Regions from separate parts of the Micromonospora sp. WMMD558 genome, predicted to be linked through region 3. Evidence: predicted binding sites of a transcription regulator. Region 3 holds the regulator's gene; each other region holds the start of a gene.

The links. Region 3 encodes HrcA, which represses chaperone genes, less so after heat shock. Its sites were predicted from a motif close to GGTTNGCACNCTCNNNNNGAGNGTGCNAACC; they were not measured.
Positions count from the first base shown of each region.
Region 1: a site for HrcA is predicted at 2,185-2,215, ahead of groL (chaperonin GroEL). Genes of this name have one in related genera too.
Region 2: a site for HrcA is predicted at 2,082-2,112, ahead of groES (co-chaperone GroES). Genes of this name have one in related genera too.

Region 1 is NZ_CP186061.1:2,046,089-2,053,462, forward strand. It holds gene ACN26Y_RS10000 (GNAT family N-acetyltransferase) at 1-405, opposite strand, end outside; gene ACN26Y_RS10005 (cold-shock protein) at 618-821, shown strand; gene ACN26Y_RS10010 (hypothetical protein) at 1,259-2,137, shown strand; gene groL (chaperonin GroEL) at 2,414-4,036, shown strand; gene ACN26Y_RS10020 (hypothetical protein) at 4,094-4,294, opposite strand; gene ACN26Y_RS10025 (GNAT family N-acetyltransferase) at 4,380-5,309, opposite strand; gene ACN26Y_RS10030 (S8 family serine peptidase) at 5,392-7,374, opposite strand, start outside.
Region 2 is NZ_CP186061.1:2,363,481-2,370,854, reverse strand. It holds gene groL (chaperonin GroEL) at 1-1,564, opposite strand, end outside; gene groES (co-chaperone GroES) at 1,635-1,949, opposite strand; partial or broken gene ACN26Y_RS11610 (Scr1 family TA system antitoxin-like transcriptional regulator) at 2,372-2,560, shown strand; gene ACN26Y_RS11605 (DUF397 domain-containing protein) at 2,551-2,742, shown strand; gene ACN26Y_RS11600 (THUMP-like domain-containing protein) at 2,980-4,212, shown strand; gene ybaK (Cys-tRNA(Pro) deacylase) at 4,342-4,821, shown strand; gene ACN26Y_RS11590 (sugar ABC transporter substrate-binding protein) at 5,056-6,153, shown strand; gene ACN26Y_RS11585 (ATP-binding cassette domain-containing protein) at 6,263-7,072, shown strand; gene ACN26Y_RS11580 (sugar ABC transporter permease) at 7,069-7,374, shown strand, end outside.
Region 3 is NZ_CP186061.1:2,904,614-2,911,987, reverse strand. It holds gene ACN26Y_RS14170 (16S rRNA (uracil(1498)-N(3))-methyltransferase) at 141-875, opposite strand; gene dnaJ (molecular chaperone DnaJ) at 920-2,065, opposite strand; gene hrcA (heat-inducible transcriptional repressor HrcA) at 2,135-3,157, opposite strand; gene ACN26Y_RS14155 (DUF4870 domain-containing protein) at 3,381-3,983, shown strand; gene hemW (radical SAM family heme chaperone HemW) at 4,101-5,324, opposite strand; gene ACN26Y_RS14145 (enoyl-CoA hydratase family protein) at 5,344-6,126, shown strand; gene ACN26Y_RS14140 (hypothetical protein) at 6,311-7,171, shown strand; gene ACN26Y_RS14135 (MOSC domain-containing protein) at 7,196-7,374, opposite strand, start outside.

The sequences.
Region 1 (7,374 bases), 860 kb from region 3:
GCGGCGACCGCAGGCCCGTGACCAGCCGGCGACCGCGTCGATCAGGTCGGCGAGCAGGCCGGTGCCCCGCCAGGAGGGGGTGACGTACACGGCGTAGACGACGGTGAGCCCGGGCTCCTCGGGTGCGACCGTGCCGCCCGCGTGCCCGACCAGACGGCCGCCCGGGTCGGCCACGAACTGGGCGGTGTCCGTGCCCGTGGACGTGTACGCGATCCGCGCCGCGTACTCGGCGTGCGGGCGGGCGGCCGCGTCGGCGATCGTCTCCAGGAAGGCGAGCGGCGCGTCGGCGAGCATCTCCAGCCGCAGTGCCCGCATCCGGGCGGCGTCGCGCGGCCGGACCCGGCGCACCCGCGCCCGTGCCATCGCCACCTGCCCCGGGCCGCGCCCGCCCGGAGTGCTCGTCATGCCGAATGCCTACCACAGCGAAGAACGGCAATGTGGAACGCTCGGAATATGCCCGATTTGTGGTCGTGCGCCGCCGTCACGCCTCGTGTAGCGTGCGATTTCGGTCACCGATTCAGCGGCCGTCGCCGCTCGCCGAACCGGTGCCGCCTCGCGGTCCGGCGCGCCCGGTCCCGGGGTGAGTGGGAACGCCGCGCAGAGTGAGGAAGTGCACCGTGGCACAGGGCACCGTGAAGTGGTTCAACTCCGAAAAGGGCTACGGCTTCATCGCCGTCGACGGCGGGCAGGACGTGTTCGTCCACTTCTCCGCCATCGAGATGGACGGCTACAAGGCGCTGGACGACGGCCAGCGGGTGGAGTTCGAGATCGCCCAGGGCCAGAAGGGGCCGCAGGCCGAGCGGGTGCGCGTCATCGCCTGAGCGGCCTCCGGCCCGACGGGGCGGACCGCCGGCCGTGATCCGCCGAGACCGCGGCCGGTCGGGGGGTACGGTGCCGGCAGCACACCAGGGAAGATCATGAACCGTTCCAGCGCTCGCTGAGGAGGGTTCATTTGTCCGACCAGCCACCCCCGACCGTGCCGTCGCCAGCGCCCGGCGATCCCGACCCTGCGTCCGGTGCCACATCGGTGCCGCCGGCCTCGGATCCGACGGTGCCATCCGCGCCACCATCCGATCCGTGGGCCCCGGCCGCGCCGCCAACGAACCCGTGGGGCCCGGCCGCGCCGCAACCGCAGTACGGGGACCCGGCCGCGTCGCCGCCGTACCCCGGCAGTCCGAAGGCGTCCCCGTACCCGTGGGGTCCCGCTGCCGGGCAGCCGTGGGGCCCGCCCGGCTATCCGGGTGCCCCGGCCTGGCCCGTGCCGCCGTACCCGGGTGGCGTCCTGCACGGGTACGACCCGGCCGATCCACTGGTAACCCCGCCCGGCGGAGGCCTGGAGGGGTGGTTCAACCGCTGCCTCGGGGCCGTCCGGCGCGGCTGGCGCCTCCTCCTGCCGATCGTGCTGCTGACCCAGGTGCTGCCGGCCGTGGTGATCGCGATCGTCACGTACGCGACCGACCCGAGTGCCGAGTGGGCGGCCGCCGGTACCGACGACCCGGCGGCGCTGCCCGACGGCTTCGGGGCGGACGTGGCCACCCTGTTCGCCGTCACCCTCGGGGCAGTGGTGGTCTTCGGCCTGGTGCAGAGCCTGGGTTGGGCGGCGGGCACCTGGGTGATCACCCGTCAAGCGGCCGGCGAGGGAGTCGGCCTCGCCGGTGCGCTCCGCTACGGCCTGCGTCGCGCCCTCGGCCTCTGGGGCTGGAGCCTGCTGATGGGGCTGCTCATCGGCATCGGCGTGTGCTTCTGTGTGCTGCCCGGTGTCTACCTCGCCTTCGCCCTGAGCCTGGCCGGGCCGGTGTACCTCTTCGAGCGTCAGGCGCCGATCGGCCGCTCGTTCCGGATGTTCCACGACCGCCTCGGGCTGGTGCTCGGCCGGGTGGTGCTGATCGCGGCCGTGGTGCTGATGGTGACGGTGGCGGCGGGCGTGATCGAGGCCGTGGCCGCGGCGCCGCTGGGCACCGCCCCGCTGGGGTCGCCGGGCACGGCGCTGGGCATCTTCGCCGTGGTGACTATCACCGCGCTGCTGTCCCTTCCGGCCCACCTCGCCCAGCAGGTCGGGCTCGTCGTGACGTACGCCGAGCAGCGTGCTCATGAGGCGCCGGTGAACGCCGGGCGCCTGGCCGCCGAACTCGGCTGATCGGGGCGGTCGTGCTTGCACTCGGCAAGGGAGAGTGCTAAACAGGTCATTGGCACTCGCAGACCGTGAGTGCCAATGGTCGGGGCGGTAGGGCCACGGCCGCACGCGGAGTCGCGAGGCACCGGGTGCGGCACATGGCCGGTCGTCGCGGGCTATCCGGCCCGGCCGGCGGACGTCGTCGTCGCCAGGTGGCGACGTCCCAAGGTGCGTACACCAGACGGCCCATCCGGGGCACACACTCGGGTGGCCCGTGAGTGTCCAGGAGGACAACGCCGTATGGCCAAGATGATCGCGTTCGACGAGGAAGCTCGCCGCGGCCTCGAGCGGGGCATGAACCAGCTCGCCGACGCCGTGAAGGTGACCCTCGGCCCCAAGGGCCGCAACGTCGTGCTCGAGAAGAAGTGGGGCGCTCCCACCATCACCAACGATGGTGTGAGCATCGCCAAGGAGATCGAGCTCGAGGACCCGTACGAGAAGATCGGCGCCGAGCTGGTCAAGGAGGTCGCGAAGAAGACCGACGACGTCGCCGGTGACGGCACGACGACGGCGACCGTCCTGGCCCAGGCCCTGGTCCGCGAGGGCCTGCGCAACGTGGCCGCCGGTGCCAACCCGATGGCCCTGAAGCGGGGCATCGAGGCCGCGGTCGCGAGCGTCTCGGAGGAGCTGCTGAAGCTCGCCAAGGACGTCGAGACCAAGGAGCAGATCGCCTCCACCGCCTCCATCTCCGCTGGTGACACCAGCGTCGGCGAGATCATCGCCGAGGCGATGGACAAGGTCGGCAAGGAAGGCGTCATCACCGTCGAGGAGAGCAACACCTTCGGCCTGGAGCTGGAGCTCACCGAGGGTATGCGCTTCGACAAGGGCTACGTGTCGGCCTACTTCATGACCGACCCGGAGCGGATGGAGGCCGTCTTCGACGACCCCTACATCCTGATCGTCAACAGCAAGATCTCCTCGGTGAAGGACCTGCTCCCGATCCTGGAGAAGGTCATGCAGTCGGGCAAGCCGCTGCTGATCATCGCCGAGGACATCGAGGGCGAGGCCCTGGCGACCCTGGTCGTCAACAAGGTCCGCGGCACCTTCAAGTCGGTCGCCGTCAAGGCGCCGGGCTTCGGTGACCGCCGCAAGGCCATGCTCGCCGACATCGCCATCCTCACCGGTGGCCAGGTCATCAGCGAGGAGGTCGGCCTCAAGCTCGACGCCGTCGGCCTCGACATGCTGGGCCGCGCCCGTAAGGTCGTGGTGACCAAGGACGAGACCACCATCGTCGACGGTGCCGGCGACGCCGAGCAGATCCAGGGCCGGGTCAACCAGATCCGGGCCGAGATCGAGAAGAGCGACTCCGACTACGACCGCGAGAAGCTGCAGGAGCGCCTGGCCAAGCTGGCCGGCGGTGTCGCGGTGATCAAGGTCGGCGCGGCCACCGAGGTCGAGCTGAAGGAGCGCAAGCACCGCATCGAGGACGCCGTCCGCAACGCGAAGGCCGCCGTCGAGGAGGGCATCGTCCCGGGTGGTGGCGTCGCGCTGGTGCAGGCCGGCAAGACCGCCTTCGACAAGCTGGACCTGACCGGTGACGAGGCGACCGGCGCCCAGATCGTCAAGATCGCGCTGGACGCCCCGCTGCGGCAGATCGCCGTCAACGCCGGCCTCGAGGGTGGCGTCGTCGTCGAGCACGTCCGCAACATCGAGGCGGGCCACGGCCTCAACGCCGCGACCGGCGAGTACGTGGACCTGCTGGCCGCGGGCATCATCGACCCGGCCAAGGTCACCCGGTCGGCGCTGCAGAACGCGTCGTCGATCGCGGCGCTCTTCCTCACCACCGAGGCCGTCGTGGCGGACAAGCCGGAGAAGACCCCGGCTGCCCCGGCCGGCCCGGGCGGCGGGGACATGGACTTCTGAGTCCAGGCTCCACGAGACCGGGAGGGGCGGGCCGCGTCAGCGGTCCGCCCCTCTTCGTCATGTCGGCAACGGCCGTTGGTTGCGCCGCTTCTGCGCCCGGTCGTACGGCTGTGGCACCTGGACCGGCTCGTCCACCACCGTCGCCGGCTCGTCCGCCGGGGAGTCGTCGATGCCCTCCATCTCCGCCCGCTGTTCCGCGTCGCCGTAGTCGAGGCGGTCGAAGGGCAGTGGGCCGGGGCGTTCGTCGTCCGTGGTCATGGCGCCTCCTCTACCGAAACGGTAGGGGGCATCGATGGGCGACGGGGGCGAATGACGCTATCAGGTGATCTATCCTATTCGCCCGTTATCGATCCGCGAGTGTCCTCCGGTACAGGAAGAAGACCCGCTCGATCCGGGCACCCGCGCTGCCCGAGTAGAACCGGACCGGCCCCACCCAGCCGATCTGCGCCGCCGTGAACCCCGCCGCCCGCTGGTCGGCCAGGCAGCGGCGCAGCAGCACCCCGCCGATGCCGGTCCCCTCGGCCGCCGGCGCCGTGCCCATCGGCCCGAACCAGCTCGGCCGGGACGACCCCCACGCGGCGAAGCCGAGCACCTCGCCGTCGCGCTCCGCCAGGTGACAGCCCGCCAGCGACCGGCCGACCGAGCCGGCCAGCTCCGCGTCCCAGGTGCCGCCGAACACCGACCGGGCGAAGGCCGCCAGCGCCGGCAGGTCCGCCGGCTCCGCGCGCCGCACGGTGACGCCCTGGCCGGCCAGCCGCTCCTCCGCCGGCACCGTCGTGCGCAGGGCGGGGCTGCCGTCGTACGACAGGTCGGCGGTCATGTTCCAGGCCGTGCGATCCTGGGTGTAGCCGAGCGCCTGGGCCGCGCAGACCGCCGGTGTGTAGCGCACGTCGATGCCCGGCCATGCGTAGTACGGCGGGTTGCCGGCCAGCAGCACCTCCACCGCGCCGAGCCCGGCGAGCTTCTCCTCGGCGTACGACAGCAGCGCCCGCCCGACGCCGCGCCGCCGGTGCCCGGGGTCCACCGCCACCAGGTCGACGTGTCCCTGCGTGCCGTCCCGTCCGGAGAGCGAGCCGATGAGCGCGCCGGTCAGGCGGCCGTCCCGGTACGCGCCGAGCGCGACCACCGGCCGGTCGGCGGTGGCCCGGGGCCAGAGTACGTCCACGATGGCCGGTGCCTCGGCGGCGTCCTCCGGCAGGTCCAGCGACCGGCCGCACAACTCCACCACGGCGGCCCGCCGGTCCGGGCCCAACTCGACGATGTCGACCTCCATGGACGCCGACCCTAGGTCACCCGAGCGCTTCTGTTAAGAAGGGGCCCTTTTACTACGCGAGGCGTTAGGAAGGGGCCCTTCCTTACCGCTGGGCGGCGCGGACGGCGGCGTACGCGTCGACGAGGCCGGCGCCGGTCACGTTCCGCTGGTCGCCGCACGTGTCGTTGCCGGGCACGGCCGGAGCCGCGGTCTCGGTCAGGATCCGCCGGGTCCGGGGGAGGTCACCGACCAGCGCCGGGTTCGCCGACCACATCAGCGCCGCCACACCCGCCACCTGCGGGGTCGCCATGGACGTGCCGCTCAGTTCGGCGTACCCGCCACCGGGCATCGCCGAGAGCACCTTGTCGCCGGGCGCCACCAGGTCGGGCTTGGCCGCTCCGCCGGGAGCCGGGCCGCGCGAGGAGAACTGCGCCACCCGCCGTTGCCGGTCGACCGCACCGACGGTCAGCACGTCGTCGTACGGGGCCGGCGGGTCGTCGACCGAGCGGCAGTGCGGCCCGGTGTTGCCGGCGGCGGCGACCGTCAGGATGCCGGCGGCGTCCAGAGCGGCGGTGGCCGGCCGCAGCGCACGCGGGTCGCAGCCCTCGATCGCCGGGCAGCCCCACGAGTTGGTCAGGATGTCGGGAGCGCGGTCCGGGCGGCCGTCGGTGAACGGGTCCCCGCCGGCCGGGAAGGGCGCCAGCATGAACTGGAGGCAGCCCAGGTAGTAGGCGGGGTTGCCGAGGTTGCGGTCCAGGTTGACGCAGCCGGTCCAGGAGGCGCCGGGAGCCACTCCGACGCCGTTGCGGCCGACGGCGCTGCCCAGCGTGTGGGTCCCGTGCCCGCCCTGGTCGGTCGGGGTGGCGGTGGCGTCCCAGGGGTCGTACCAGGAATCGCCGCCGCCCCGGAAGCCGCCGGCGAGCGCCGGGTGCGCGCCGTCCACCCCGGAGTCGGAGCTGCCCACCGTCACGCCCGCACCGGTGACGCCCAGCTCGGACCAGACCCGGTCGGCGCCGATCAGCCGGACGTTCCAGGTGGGACCGCCGGGTGCGGGGGCGCCGCCGCGGGCGGGGGCGGCCGGCGCGGGCAGCGGACGGATCCGCTGGCTGACCAGGACCCGGTCCACCTCGGAGCGGCTGGCGAGCCAGGCCCGCACCGCCGGCCCCCCGTCGACCTCGATCGCGTTGACCAGGTAGTACGGGGTGTGGTCCAGCCGGACGCGGCGCAGGTCGCGGCGCAGGTCGGCCTGCGTACGCTCGGCCGTCTCGACGAGCCGCCGGTAGACCTCCCGGGCCCGGGCGTCGCGGCCGGCGCGGCCGGTCGTGGTCGGTACGTCGCTCAGGTCGGCCTGCTCCCGCAGCACCACGAAGAGCCGCTCGCCGTGCAGGCCGGGCTGTCCCGGCCCCACGGCCACGAGCCCCGTCGTGAGCAGCAGGACGGCGGCGGCCACCGCGGCCACGGCCCGCCGGGGCGTGGCGGCGTGCCGCCGGGCGAGCAGCACGCCGTACCCGACGGCGAGCAGGACCGCGACGGCGAGCCCGGCGCCGGCGGCGACCGACACCCAGAACGGCACGTCGCGGGTGGCCGCCAGGACGACGCTGATCTCCTCGTCGTCGGTCCAGGCGAGTGGGCCGAACACGGCGAGCCCGACCAGCCAGGCGGTCGCGGCCCCGCCGCCGGCCGCCGTGCGCCGCCCCGCCGCGGCCAGGGCCGCCAGCGCGAATCCGGCCGGGGGGAGGGTCAGCAGGAGCGGCAGTTGCGCGCCGGACTGCCCGACGCCCGCGCCGAGCGGCAGCAGTGCGACGCCGGCGACCAGGCCGCCGACCAGGACCAGGCGGGCCGGTCGCGGCGGCGTGCCGACGGCGAACCGGGACCAGAAGGCGTCGCCGAGCAACGCGGCGGCCAGTACGCCGACCGCCGCGGCGGCGAGCCCGGCGAGCAGCGTCTCCAGCAGCCCGCCGAGCGCACCGATCCACACCCAGGGCAGCAGCAGCGCGAGGCCGCCCGCGAACCCGAGCAGCGTCACCGGAGCGGGACGCGACACCCTTCCCTGGGCCCAGGGCCGGTGCTCGTCCGCCCCGCCGTC
Region 2 (7,374 bases), 540 kb from region 3:
TCTCCACCACGAGGCTCTCCGTGGTGAGCAGCAGACCGGCGATGGACGCGGCGTTGGCGACCGCGTTGCGGGTCACCTTCACCGGGTCGAGGATGCCGGCCTTGGTCAGGTCGACGTACTCGCCGGTGGCGGCGTTGAGCCCGTGGCCCCACTCCTTGCCGGCGACCTTCTGCACCACCACGTAGCCGTCGTGGCCGGCGTTCTGGGCGATCCAGCGCAGCGGCTCGACCAGCGCCTTGCGGACGATCGAGACACCCACCTTCTCGTCACCGGTGAAGCCGAGGTCGTCGTCGAGCACCGGCAGGATCTGGGCCAGGGCGGCACCGCCGCCGGGCACCGTACCCTCCTCCACCGCGGCCTTGGTCGCGGCGATGGCGTCCTCGATGCGGTGCTTGCGCTCCTTCATCTCGACCTCGGTGGCCGCGCCGACCTTGACCACCGCGATGCCGCCGGAGAGCTTGGCCAGCCGCTCGGCGAGCTTCTCCCGGTCCCACTCGGAGTCCGAGGCCTCGATCTCCTTGCGGATCTGGGCGACCCGGTCGGCGACCTCGGAGGCCTGGCCACCACCGTCGACGATCGTGGTGTTCTCCTTGTCGACCACCACGCGCCGGGCGGTGCCGAGCACCTCGAGGCCGACCTGGTCGAGCTTGTAGCCCAGCTCGGGAGCGACCAGCTCGGCGCCGGTGAGGATCGCGATGTCCTGGAGCATCGCCTTGCGGCGGTCACCGAAGCCGGGGGCCTTCACCGCGCAGACCTTGAGGGTCTTGCGGATCGCGTTGACCACCAGGGTGGACAGCGCCTGGCCCTCGACGTCCTCAGCGATGATGAGCAGCGGCTTGTTGTTCTGGAGGACCTTCTCCAGCAGCGGCAGCAGCTCCTCGATCGCCGAGATCTTCTGCGTGGTGATCAGGATGTACGGGTCCTCCAGGACCGACTCCTGCGCCTCCACGTCGGTGACGAAGTTCGGCGAGACGAAGCCCTTGTCGAACTGGAGACCCTCGGTCACGTCCAGCTCGGTGGCGAGGGTGGAGCCCTCCTCGACGGTGATGACACCGTCGCGGCCGACCTTCTCCATCGCCTCGGCGATCAGCTCACCGATCGTCGCGTCCTGCGCGGAGATCGTCGCGACGTGCGCGATCGCCTCCTTGTCGGCCACCTCGACGGCCTTGCCGAGCAGCGCCTCGGAGACCTTCGCGGCCGCCGCGTCGACGCCCCGCTTGAGGCCGGTCGGGTTGGCGCCGGCCGCGACGTTGCGCAGGCCCTCGCGGACCATCGCCTGGGCCAGCACGGTCGCGGTGGTGGTGCCGTCGCCGGCGACGTCGTTGGTCTTGGTCGCCACCTCCTTGACCAGCTGCGCGCCGAGGTTCTCGTACGGGTTGGTGAGCTCGATCTCCTTGGCGATCGTGACGCCGTCGTTGGTGATCGTGGGCGCACCAAACTTCTTGTCCAGGACGACGTTGCGCCCGCGGGGGCCGAGGGTCACCTTGACCGCGTCCGCGAGGGCGTTGACACCGTGCTCCAGCAGGTGCCGCGCGTCGTCCGAGAAGCTCAGGATCTTCGCCATGAATGTCCCTTCGAAGCGTCGTTGCCCCGGCCCGGCGAGCCGGACCGGGGCAACGACACTGCTCGGTTGCCTACTTCTCGATGACCGCGAGGACGTCGCGGGCGGAGAGCACCAGGTACTCCTCGCCGGCGTACTTGACCTCGGTGCCGCCGTACTTCGAGTAGAGAACGGTGTCGCCGACCTTGACGTCGAGCGGCACGCGGTTGCCCTTGTCGTCGATCCGGCCCGGGCCGACAGCGAGGACGGTGCCCTCCTGCGGCTTCTCCTTGGCGGTGTCGGGGATCACGATGCCCGACGCCGTGGTGGTCTCAGCCTCGTTCGCCTGGACCACGATCCGGTCCTCGAGCGGCTTGATCGCAACCTTGGTCGCGGTAGTCACGGGCATACCCTCCTGGGGTACTGGTTTCGTTACCGGCCGGCAAGCCGACCAGCGCAATCTGCCACATGCCACCGGGCGGGGCCGTCGTCGCGGGTGCCGGTCCGCCTGGCGTTCACCTCCCGGGCACCCGGCCCGGGGGGTTGGCACCCTCAGGGTGAGAGTGCTAATCGCAGGTTATTCCTCGGCTAGCACTCCGTCAAGGAGAGTGCCAACGGGACACCCGACGCGTCGCCACAGCTTCGCCACTCTTCACCGCAACACGCCGGCTTTCGCTTCCCCGGCGGGCGAGCGCGCTCGTACGTTCCGGCAACGGTCGGGACACGGAGGGTGGCGAATGATCGAGGTACCGACACTGGGCTTCCTGCGCGACCAGTTGCGCCGGGCCCGCCAGGCGCGCGGCCTCAGCCAGGATGAGCTGGGCAGGCTGATTCATCCTGGCCCGGCTCGCCGACGGCACCGAGCTGGCACATCTGGACAACCAGCTCCGGGGCCAGACGGTGGACGGCCCGAACGACCTTGCCACCTTGGGACGGCGTTGGGAGACTGTGGCCGGTGAGGCGCTGCCGCGCCGGCAGTCCGCCCGCCTGATCGAGGAAGTGGCGACGTCATGGACCTGACCCGCGCCGCCTGGCGCACGTCCACCCGTAGCAACAACAACGGCGGCGCCTGCGTCGAGGTCGCCGACAACCTGCCCGGCGTGATCGCGGTGCGGGACAGCAAGGACCCGGCCGGCCCGGTGCTCGCCTTCACCCCGGCGAGCTGGCGGGCCTTCGTCGCCGCCTGCCCGACACCTCGCTGACACCGCACGCGCCTCCCCCACGCCGGCCCGGTGTCGCCTCCGGGTCTGCCCGGCCACGCCGAGTCACCCCTCTGCGCCGTCCTTGGCATGATCCACTCGGGTTCCTGCATATCGCGGTGTCCGAGTGAGCGGGACACCCCGATGTCACGGAAGTCGAGTCGATCATGCGAGGGCCGGCCGTTCGGCCCCGGGCTCCCCCGGCCCGGCCGGTTCGGGACCGGCCGGAAGAATGGCCGGGTGGACCTGGAACAGCTGGCGGAGCTGCGTACGCCCGAGGGGTCGGCCGCGCTCGCGGCGGCGGCCAAGGTGGCCGGCGGCGACCCGCTGGCCGCGGCGGCGGCGCTCCGCTCGGCCGGGGTGCCCGCCGCGCTCGCCGCGGCGGCGCTCACGCAGGCCGAACTGCGCCGCCGGGCGGTCGGCAAGTTCGGTGCGGCGGCCACCGGCATGTTCTTCACCCGCGCCGGACTGGAGCAGGCCACCCGGGGCGTGGTGGCACGCCGTCGCGCCGACCGGCTCCGCGCCGCCGGCGTGACCACCCTGGCGGACCTCGGCTGCGGCCTCGGCGCCGACGCGCTCGCCGCCGCCCGTGCCGGCATCCGGGTGTACGGAGTGGAGGCCGACCCGCTCACCGCCGCGATGGCCGCCGCGAACGCCGAGGCGACCGGGCTGGCCGAACGGTTCACCGTGGAGTGCGGCGACGCCACCGGGTTCGACGTGAACCGGGTCGACGGGGTCTTCTGCGACCCCGCCCGCCGGAGGTCCGGCCGGCGGATCTTCGACCCGAACGCGTACTCGCCGCCGTGGGACTTCGTGGTCGGGCTGGCCGAGCGGGTACCGCGCACGGTGGTGAAGGTGGCGCCCGGCCTCGACCACGCGCTGATCCCGCCCGGCGCGGAGGCGGAGTGGGTGAGCGTCGACGGCGACCTGGTCGAGGCCGCCCTCTGGTGCGGCGACCTGGCGACCGTCCCCCGCCGCGCGACCGTGTTGAAGGAAGGGCCCCCTTTTAACGCCTCCGGTAGAGAAGGGTCCCCTTCTCACCACGCGACCGTCCACGAGCTGACCGGTTCCGGCACGGTCGAGGCGCCGGTCGGTCCCGTGCGACGGTACGTGTACGACCCGGACCCGGCGGTGGTCCGCGCGCACCTCGTCGCCGAACTGGCCGGCGAACTGGGCGCCACGCTGGCCGATCCGGCGATCGCCTACCTGTACGCCGACACCCCCGCGCCGACACCGTTCGCCCGCGGTCTGGAGATCACCGACGTGCTGCCGTTCTCGCTGAAGCGGCTGCGGGCGCTGCTGCGGGAACGCCAGGTCGGCCGGGTCGAGATCCTGAAGCGCGGCTCGGCGCTCGAACCAGAGAAGCTCCGCCGCGACCTGAAACTCACCGGCAACCAACCAGCCAGCCTCATCCTGACCCGGGTGGCCGGCGCCCCGACGGTCCTGATCGCCCGCCCGCTCCCACCCGGCTGATCCAACCCCGTTGATCATGAGGTTAGCGGCGACGGCAACGGCGTGTCGCACCGCTAACCTCATGATCAACGCGGGCTTCCGGCGGGGATACCGGGTGGAACGGGTGGGGCGGGCATTAGGTTGGCGGGCGTGGCGGGACAGGGGACTCCGGCAACGGCCTTGCTGGCGAAGCGGAAGGTCGCGCACCGCACCCATCCGTACGACGTGTCGCCGGAGGCGCCGAACTACGGGGCGCTGGTGGCGGCGGCGCTCGGCGTGCCCGCGGAGCGCGTCTTCAAGTCCCTGGTGACCGAGGTCGACGGTACGCTCACCGTCGCGGTCGTCCCGGTGACCGGCGAGCTGGACCTGAAGGCCCTCGCCGCGGCGGTGGGCGGCAAGCGGGCCGCGATGGCCGACCGCGCGGTGGCCGAGCGCGCCACCGGGTACGTACGGGGTGGGATCAGCCCGCTCGGCCAGCGCAAGCGCCTGCCCGCCGTGCTCGACGAGAGCGCCCTGCGGCACGACACCGTGTACGTCTCGGCCGGCCGCCGGGGCCTCCAGCTGGAACTGGCCCCGCAGGACCTGGTCGCCCTCACCGACGCCACGACCGCCCGGATCGCCTCCGCCTGACCCCGGCGCCCGCGCACTTCCCCGGCTGCTCCGGTCCGCCCGTTTCACCCGACCTTGCCCCGGCGGAGAGCGCTCGCCGCTTGGGTAAAGCCCGGGAGTCGCTGACGTTGCCGAATTGTTACTGCCCACAACAAACTCATGACCTCGGCACTCTTGTGCCGGCGGTGGAGCGCGGAATACGTTGCCGGGCACAACAAAACAACACCATCCCCCACCTCCGAAAGGACCCTGCACATGCGCAAGGGCTTCCTCGCCGTCGCCGCCGCGGGCCTCCTGGCCACCGGCAGCATGGCGGCCTGTGGTGACAACTCTGACGGCGGCGACCAGGCCGGCGGCCAGAAGACCCCGAAGATCGGCGTGATCCTTCCGGACAGCAAGTCCTCCGCCCGCTGGGAGGGCGCGGACCGCAAGTTCCTGGAGGAGGCCTTCAAGGCCGCCGGCGTCCAGTACGACATCCAGAACGCCCAGGGCGACAAGTCCCAGTTCTCCACCATCGCCGACCAGATGATCACCAGCGGTGCGACCGCCCTGATGATCGTCAACCTGGACTCCGGCACCGGCAAGGCCGTGCTGGAGAAGGCAAAGTCCCAGGGTGTCGCCACCATCGACTACGACCGGCTGACCCTCGGCGGCTCGGCCGAGTACTACGTCAGCTTCGACAACGAGGCCGTCGGCAAGCTGCAGGGTGAGGGCCTGGCCAAGTGCCTCACCGACGCGGGCAAGCAGAAGCCGGTCGTGGCCTACCTGAACGGCTCCCCCACCGACAACAACGCGACCCTGTTCAAGAACGGGTACGACTCGATCCTCAAGCCGAAGTTCGACTCGGGCGAGTTCACCAAGGGCCCGGACCAGGCCGTTCCGGACTGGGACAACGCCCAGGCGGGCGTCATCTTCGAGCAGATGCTGACCCAGACCAAGGGCAAGATCGACGGCGTGCTGGCCGCGAACGACGGCCTCGGCAACGCGGCGATCTCCGTCCTGAAGAAGAACAAGCTCAACGGCAAGGTCCCGGTGACCGGCCAGGACGCGACCCCGCAGGGCCTGCAGAACATCCTCGCCGGTGACCAGTGCATGACCGTCTACAAGGCGATCAAGGAGGAGGCCAAGGCCGCCGCCGAGCTCGCCATCGGGCTGGCCAAGGGCGAGCGCAAGCAGACCGGCCAGACCGTCAAGGACCCGGAGAGCGGGCGGGACGTGGCGTCCGTGCTGCTCACCCCGAAGCTGATCTACAAGGAGAACGTTAAGGACGTCATCGCCGACGGCTTCGTGACCAAGGACGAGGTCTGCACCGGCGACTTCGCCAAGCTCTGCACCGACGCCGGCATCAGCTGAACCCCGCCGTGGTGAGCGCCGCCCGGCACGGGCCACCCCCGTGCCGGGCGGCGCACCGCCGCTGCCGACGGGCTGAAGAGACCTCCCCTTGATCCGTAAGGAGAACCCCGTGTCCGCGACCCCCCTGCTGGAGCTACGCGGGATCGACAAGAGCTTCGGTCCCGTCCAGGTCCTGCGCGACGTCGCCTTCTCCGCCTACCCCGGCGAGGTGACCGCGCTGGTCGGCGACAACGGCGCCGGCAAGTCCACCCTGGTCAAGTGCATCAGCGGCATCTACCCGACCGACGCCGGTGAGTTCCTCTTCGACGGCCGGCCGGTGACCATCAACAGCCCGCGCGACGCCGCCGCGTTCGGCATCGAGGTCGTCTACCAGGACCTCGCGCTCTGCGACAACCTCGACATCGTGCAGAACATGTTCCTCGGCCGGGAGAAGCGCAGCGGCATCGTGCTGGACGAGCCGACCATGGAGCAGATGGCCGCGGAGACGCTCGCCGGTCTGTCGGTACGCACGGTGAAGTCGCTGCGTCAGCACGTCTCCAGCCTGTCGGGAGGCCAGCGCCAGACGGTGGCCATCGCCAAGGCGGTGCTCTGGAACAGCAGGGTGGTCATCCTCGACGAGCCCACCGCCGCGCTCGGCGTCGCGCAGACCGCGCAGGTGCTCGAACTGGTCCGCCGGCTGGCCGACAACGGCCTGGCCGTGGTGCTCATCTCGCACAACATGAACGACGTCTTCGCCGTCTCCGACCGCATCGCCGCGCTCTACCTCGGCCAGATGGTCGCGCAGGTGAAGACCACCGACATCACCCACGCCCAGGTGGTCGAGCTGATCACCGCCGGCCGGTCCGGCGCGCTCGGCCTCGGCAACGGGCAGCACGACAACGGCGGGGAGCCCGCCACCACCCCGGGAGCCGTCCGATGACCACCACCGCAGTACGCGAGGAGGGCCCGGCCGCCGTCACAGCGGCGCCCACCGTCGCCAGTCACGTCCGCAACTACCTGGCCCGGGTCCGCGGCGGTGACCTCGGCTCGCTGCCGGCCGTCACCGGCCTGGTCGTCCTCTGTGTCGTCTTCGCGATCGTGCGGCCGGTCTTCCTCTCCGCCGGAAACTTCGCCAACCTGTTCACCCAGGGCGCGGCGGTCACGGCGATCGCGATGGGCCTGATCTTCGTCCTGCTGCTCGGCGAGATCGACCTCTCCGCCGGCTTCGCCAGCGGCGTCTGC
Region 3 (7,374 bases):
CCCCTTTGCTCTGCTTCAACGGACGCAGCGGAATCGCCGCGAAACCTGTGCGCCGGTTGAAGCAGAGCAAAGGGAACGCGGCGGAGGGTGGGGCCGGGCCGTCCGGCCCGGTGGCGGGCGGGGATCCGGTCGCCGGTGGCCTACCAGCGGTCGAGGCGGGCGGACAGCACCGCCAGGGCCGCCACCCCGGCCGTCGAGGTGCGCAGCACCGACGGGCCCAGCCGCACCGGCCGGGCACCGGCCTCCGCGAAGGCGTCCAGCTCGCGGTCGGCGATGCCCCCCTCCGGCCCGACCACCAGCACGATCTCACCGGTCGCCGGCAACGCGACCGTCGTCAGCCGCTCCTCGGCTCCCTCATGGAGGACGAACGCGGCGGCGGCACCGCCGAGCCGGCGGCCCACCTGCGTCGTCGACTCGTCCGGCGATCCGGCCACCACCGGCAGCCAGGGCCGGCGGGCCTGCTTGGCCGCCTCCCGGGCGGTCGTCACCCACTTCTCCCGGGCCCGTACGCCCCGGTCACCGCGCCAGAGGACGATCGAGCGTTCGGCCGCCCAGGGCACGATCTCGTCCACGCCGACCTCGGTCATCGCCTGCACGGCCAGCTCGCCCCGGTCCCCCTTGGCGATGCCCTGCACCACGACCAGGCGGGGGACCGGCGCGTCCGCGTACCCCCGGGAGGTGATCTCGAGGTCGAGCGTGTCCTTGCCGACGGCGCCGACCACCGCGGCGGCCGTGCTGCCCCGCCCGTCGGCGAGCAGCAGTCGCTCGCCGGGCCGGAGCCGCTGCACGGTGGCGGCGTGGCGCCCCTCGGGGCCGTCCAGGGTCATCCGGTCGGCGGTGGGCAGCGAGTCGACCAGGAACAGCGGCGCGGACACGATCACCAGGCTAGCGGCCCGGCCGGTCGCCGGGCCGCGGACGGTCAGGCGTGGCCGTTGAAGGCGTCCCGCATCCGGGAGAAGAAGCCACCCTGCTTGGTCAGCTCGGCGACCTCCTCGCCCCGGGTGCGGGCGAACTCGCGCAGCATCTTCTCCTGCTCGGCGTCGAGCTTGGTCGGGGTCCGCACGTCGAGGTGGACGTAGAGGTCACCGCGACCGGTGCCGCGCAGGTGCGGTACGCCGCGGGCGCGTAGCCGCAGCGTGCTGCCCGGCTGGGTGCCGGGCTTGACGTCCACCGGCTCCTCGCTGTCGAGTGTCTTGATGGTCAGCCGGGTGCCCAGGGCGGCCGCCGTCATCGGGACGGTGACCCGGCAGTGCAGGTCGTCGCCCTTGCGGGAGAAGACGTCGTGGGGACGCTCGTGGATCTCCACGTAGAGGTCGCCGGCCGTGCCGCCGCCCGGGCCGACCTCGCCCTGCTGCGCCAGCCGGATCCGCATGCCGTCCTCGACGCCCGCCGGGATCTTGACGGTGAGCGAGCGGCGGGTGCGCACCCGGCCGTCACCGGCGCAGGTCGGGCAGGGGTGCGGGATCGTGGTGCCGTAGCCCTGGCAGACGGTGCAGGGCCGGGCGGAGACCACCTGGCCGAGGAAGGTGCGCTGCACCGACTGCACCTCGCCGCGGCCGCCGCACGCCTCGCAGGTGGCCAGGTGGGTGCCGGCGGCGGTGCCGGCGCCGGCGCAGGTGGTGCACAGCACGGCGGTGTCGACCGTGATCGGGGCCTCGACGCCGAACGCCGTCTCGTGCAGGTCCAGCTCGAGGCGCAGGATCGCGTCAGCCCCGGGCCGGGTACGCGGGCGCGGGCCGCGGGCACCACCGGCGGCGCCCCCGAAGAACGCGTCCATGATGTCCTGGAAGCCGACGAACGGGCCGGTGCCGCCGGGGCCACCCGGACCGCCGGCACCCCCGCCACCGGGTGCGAGCGGGTCACCGCCGAGGTCGACGATCTGCCGCTTCCGGTCGTCGGAGAGGACCTCGTACGCGGCGTTGATGTCCTTGAACTTCTCCTGCGCCTCCGGATCCGGATTGACGTCCGGGTGGTACTGACGCGCCAGCTTGCGGTACGCGCGCTTGATCTCGTCGTCGGAGGCGTCCCGGCTCACACCGAGGATGCCGTAGTAGTCCCTGGCCACTGCGTTCCGTGTCCTCATGTTCGTCTCGCGTTGCGCCGGCCGCCGGCCGGAGCGGCCGGACGGTACTGCCTAGTTCTGGGCCAGCAGGTCGCCCACGTAGCGTGCCACGGCCCGCACCGTGGCGATGGTGCCGGGGTAGTCCATCCGGGTCGGCCCCAACACGCCGAGGCCGCCGACGATGGTGGCCCCCGGGCCGTAGCCGGTGCTCACCACCGACGTCGAGCGGAGATTGTCGATCTCGTTCTCGTCGCCGATGCGGACCCGCATCGTGCTCGGCTCGACCTCCCCGATGAGCTTGAGGAGCACGACCTCCTCCTCCAGCGCTTCCAGGATGGGGCGCAGCGACCCCTGGAAGTCGAGCAGGCCGCCCCGGGTGAGGTTGGCGGTGCCGGCCAGCGCGATGCGCTCCTCGTGCCGCTCGACCAGCGTCTCCAGCAGCACGGTGGAGAGCGTGGCCATGGCCGGGCGCAGCTCGGCCGAGGCCTCGTCGACCAGCGCCTGCACCAGCGGCGGCGTCTCGGACAGCCGGGTGCCGACCAGCTTCTCGTTGACAAGCCGGCGCAGGTCGGTGACGTCGTCGGCGGGGATCGGCCCCGGCATCTCGACGAGGCGCTGCTCGACCCGCCCGGTGTCGGCGATCATGACGAGCATCAGCCGGGTGGTGGAGATGGGCACCAGCTCCAGGTGGCGCACGGAGGAGCGGGCCAGGCTCGGGTACTGCACGACGGCGACCTGCCGGGTCAGCTGCGCCAGCAGCCGTACCGTGCGGTGCACCACGTCGTCCAGGTCGACCGCGCCGAGCAGGAAGCGCTCGATGGCCCGGCGCTCGGCGGGGCTGAGCGGCTTGACCCGGGACAGCCGGTCCACGAAGAGCCGGTAGCCGCGGTCGGTGGGCACGCGGCCGGCGCTGGTGTGCGGCTGCCGGATGTAGCCCTCCTCCTCGAGGACGGCCATGTCGTTGCGGACGGTCGCCGGGGAGACCCCGAGCTGGTGACGCTCGACCAGCGCCTTGCTGCCGACCGGCTCCTGCGTGGCGACGTAGTCCTCGACGATCGCGCGCAGTACCGCGAGCTTGCGGTCGTCGAGACCCATGTGCCCACCTCCTGTCGCGCGTCGGCCGCCGGCTGCCCGGCGCCATCCTGGCACTCGACTGTAGCGAGTGCCAGTCTACGTCGGCACCGCCCGCGCCGCGATGATCAACGGCCGGCGGATGACGCGTCCCGGACGGCGGCGGATTCGCCAGGGCCGTTCATCCGGACATCGGGGACGGTTCTGCTCTGGTGCCCCGTTGTGCGCTCCCCCTACCGTGATCCTCATGACTGAACCACCTCGCCCTCCCGGAGCGGGAGAGCCGGACCCGACCGTCCCCGGCTCCGACGAGCCGACCACACCACTGTCCGGGGCACCGGGCCCGGGCGGCTATCCCCCGCCCGGCGGCTATCCGCCGCCCACCGGTGACGTTCCGCCGTCGGGCGGCTACCCTCCGCCCGGCGGTTATCCCCCACCCGGCGGCTACCCACCGCCTGGCCCGGGCTACCCGACCGGCGGCGCCTACGGCGCCCCCGCCGGCTACGCGAACAACGAGGACAAGACCTGGGCGTTGATCGCGCACTTCGGCGGCGCGCTCGGGATGCTCGTCGGTGGCGGTGTCTTCGGCTGGGTGGCCCCGCTGGTCGCCCTGATGGCCCGCGGTAACCAGTCGCCGACCGTACGGGCCCACGCGCTCGCCGCGCTGAACTTCCAGATCATCTGGTCGGTGATCGCGCTGGTGGGCTGGATCTTCACCTGCATCATCGTCGGCTTCTTCGTCGGCGTGGCCGCGACGATCATCGGCATCGTCTTCGGCGCGATCGCCGGGGTCAAGGCCAACGAGGGCACGCTGTACCGCTACCCGATGTCGGCGAGCTTCATCAAGTGAGCACCGACCGGCCGCTCCCCCCGGCCGGTCGGCGCCACCCGGGGCCGACGTGCCCGGCCCCGGCCGGTCGGCGCCACTCGGGGCCGACGTGCCCGGCCCCGAGCCGGTCCGTGCCGGTCAGGGAAGCAGGTCGCGCACGACGGCGTCGGCCAGCAGCCGGCCGCGCAGGGTGAGCACGGCCCGGCCGGCGGCGTGGTCGGCGTCGGCCAGCAGGCCGGCCGCCCGCGCGCGCTCGGCGCCGGCGCGGCCGGCCGGGTCCAGCACGTCCAGCGGCAGGCCGGAGGCGAGCCGCAGGCGCAGCATGACGTCCTCCATGTGCGCCTCGTCGCGGGTCAGCACCTCCCGCGCCAGGCCGGGTGACTCCCCCGCGGCGAGGCGCTTCGCGTACGCCGTGGGGTGCTTGACGTTCCACCAGCGCACGCCGCCGACGTGGCTGTGCGCCCCCGGGCCGAGGCCCCACCAGTCCCCGCCGGTCCAGTACAGCAGGTTGTGCCGGCACCGGGCGGCCGGCGTCCGCGCCCAGTTGGACACCTCGTACCAGGAGAAACCGGCGGCGTCGAGGGCGGCCTCCGCGGCCAGGTAGCGGTCCGCGGCGACGTCGTCGGAGGGGTACGCCAGCTCGCCGCGCCGCATCCGGGCGGCGAGCCGGGTGCCCTCCTCGACGATCAGGGCGTACGCGCTGACGTGGTCCACGCCGGCGGCGACCACCTGGTCGAGCGTGGCGGCGAAGTCCTCCGCGCCCTCCCCCGGCGTGCCGTAGATCAGGTCCAGGTTGACGTGCTCGAACCCGGCGTCGCGGGCCTCCCGCGCGGCGGCTACGGCCCGGCCGGCGCTGTGCCGCCGGTCCAGGATCGCCAGCACCCCGGGCGAGGCGGACTGCATGCCCAGCGAGATGCGGGTGTAGCCGGCCGCCCGCAGGGCCGCCAACGACTCCGGCGTGACCGACTCGGGGTTGGCCTCGGTGGTGACCTCGGCGTCGACGGCCAGCCCGAACGTGCGGTCGACGCCGTCGAGGATCCGGGCCAGGTCGTCGGCGGGGAGCAGGGTCGGCGTACCGCCGCCGACGAAGACCGTGTCGACCCGGGGCGGCGGGTTGTCGCGCAGCACCCGGGCCGCGAGGGCCAGCTCGGCCAGCACGGTGTCCGCGTACTCCTCGCGGCCGGCGCCGCCGCCGAGCTCCGTGGCCGTGTACGTGTTGAAGTCGCAGTAGCCGCAGCGGCTGGCGCAGAAGGGGACGTGCACGTACACGCCGAAACCGCGCGCGCCGACCGAGGTCAGGGCGGTGGTGGGCAGCGAACCGTCGGCGGGGACGGTCTCACCTTCTGGAAGGACGCCGGGCATGGCCACTAGTCTGCCCGGCATGACCTCTCCAGACGCGCTCGTGCGGGTCGCCACGGCCCGCGGGGTGACCACCCTCACCCTGGACAGCCCGCACAACCGCAACGCGCTCTCCACGTCGCTGATGACCCAGCTGCTCGACGGCCTCGCCGCCGCGGTGGCGGACGACGCCGTCCGCGTGGTCGTGCTGGACCACACCGGGCCGGTCTTCTGCGCCGGCGCCGACCTGAAGGAGACCGCCGCCGCGTACGCCAGCGGGACGGTGCCGGCCGGGATGCTGGGTGACGTGCTCGCGGCGGTCTGGGAGTGCCCGAAGCCGGTGGTGGCGCGGGTCGCCGGGCCCGCCCGCGCCGGCGGCCTGGGGTTGATCGCGGCGGCCGACCTGGCGGTGTGCGCGCAGGAGGCGACGTTCGCGTTCACCGAGGTCCGGATCGGGGTGATCCCGGCGGTGATCTCCGCGACCGTGCTGCCCCGGCTGCACCCGCGCGCCGCGGCCGAGCTGTACCTCACCGGGGACACCTTCGACGGGCGGCGGGCCGCCGAGATCGGCCTGGTGACGGCCGCCGTGCCGGCGGCGGAGCTGGACGACGCGGTGGCGGGCTACTGCGACTCGCTGGTCCGGGGCGCGCCGGGCGCCCTGGCCGGGGCCAAGGCGCTGCTGCGCCGCCCGGCCGCCGCGGACCTGCGCGCCGAGATCGCCGACCTGGCCGCGCTGTCGACCGGCTACTTCCTGTCCGACGAGGGGCGGGAGGGTGTGCTGGCGTTCCGGGAGAAGCGGCCGGCGAGCTGGGTACCGGTCGAGTAGCTGGTTTCCGCGCGCGGTGACGCGGGAAGGCCCCGTCCGCCCCTCGCCCGGCTGACCTGCGGTTTCCGCGCCCGCCACGGCGGCACGACCGTCGCGGCCACGCCCGGCGGAGCCGTCCGGAACCGGTCGGACGACCCGAGGGGCGCGACGGGGGACGTACGCTTGTCGAACTGTCAGACTGGGGGTGCAGGTGCGAACTCGGGCAGTCGTCGCGGGTGGTGTGGTCCTCGTTCTCGTCGCCGTGGTCGGGCTGTTCATCGTCCTCCGGCAGTTCGGCGACCGGCTCAGGCTGCCGCTCTCCGCGCGGACGTGCACGGTGCAGGCGGACGGCGAGGTGGCCCTGGACGCCGATCAGATGGCGAACGCGGCGACCATCGCGGCCATCGGCATCCAGCGCGGGATGCCGGACCGGGCCGTCGTGGTGGCGCTCGCCACCGCGTACCAGGAGTCGGGCCTGCGCAACCTGGCCGGCGGCGACCGCGACTCGGTGGGCCTGTTCCAGCAGCGGCCGAGCCAGGGCTGGGGCACGCCGACGCAGATCCGCGACCCGCGGTACGCCGCCAACAAGTTCTACGCGGCCCTGGCCAAGGTGCGCGGCTGGGAGCGGATGCGGGTCACCGACGCCGCGCAGAAGGTGCAACGGTCGGCGTTCCCCGAGGCGTACCAGAAGTGGGCCGACGAGTCGGAGGTGCTGACCCGCGCGCTGCTCGCGCACGCGACCGGCGCGGTCGCCTGCACGGTCGGCGACAATCCGCTGCGCCGGGGCGCGGCGGCGACCGCCGCCCTGACCCAGGGCCTGACGCTCGATTGGGGGCTCGCCACGACGGCCGCCGCGGTCAGCCTGACCGGCCTCACGCTCACGCCCGACGACGAGCGCGGCGGCTGGCGGTACGCGCACTGGCTCGTGTCGCACGCCGAGGACAACGGCGTGCGGCTGGTCCGCTTCGGCGACCGGCAGTGGACCGCCGAGAAGGGCACCTGGGACCGGGTGACGGGCACGGAACCGACCGCCCGCGTGGTGGCGGAGGTCTTCGCCGCGACCTGAGCCGGCGGCGGCGCGGGCGCGGCCTCAGCCGGCGGCGGTGACGCGGCGGCGGACCTTCTCCCGGATCCACGACGGCAGGTCCTCCGCGTCGAGCAGCCGGGGCAGCAGCTCCGGCTGCAGGTTCAACGCCCGGAACACCTCGCCGATCGTCACCCCGTGCGCGGGCCGGTCCACCACCTGGACCGGGTCCCCCGCGCCGATCT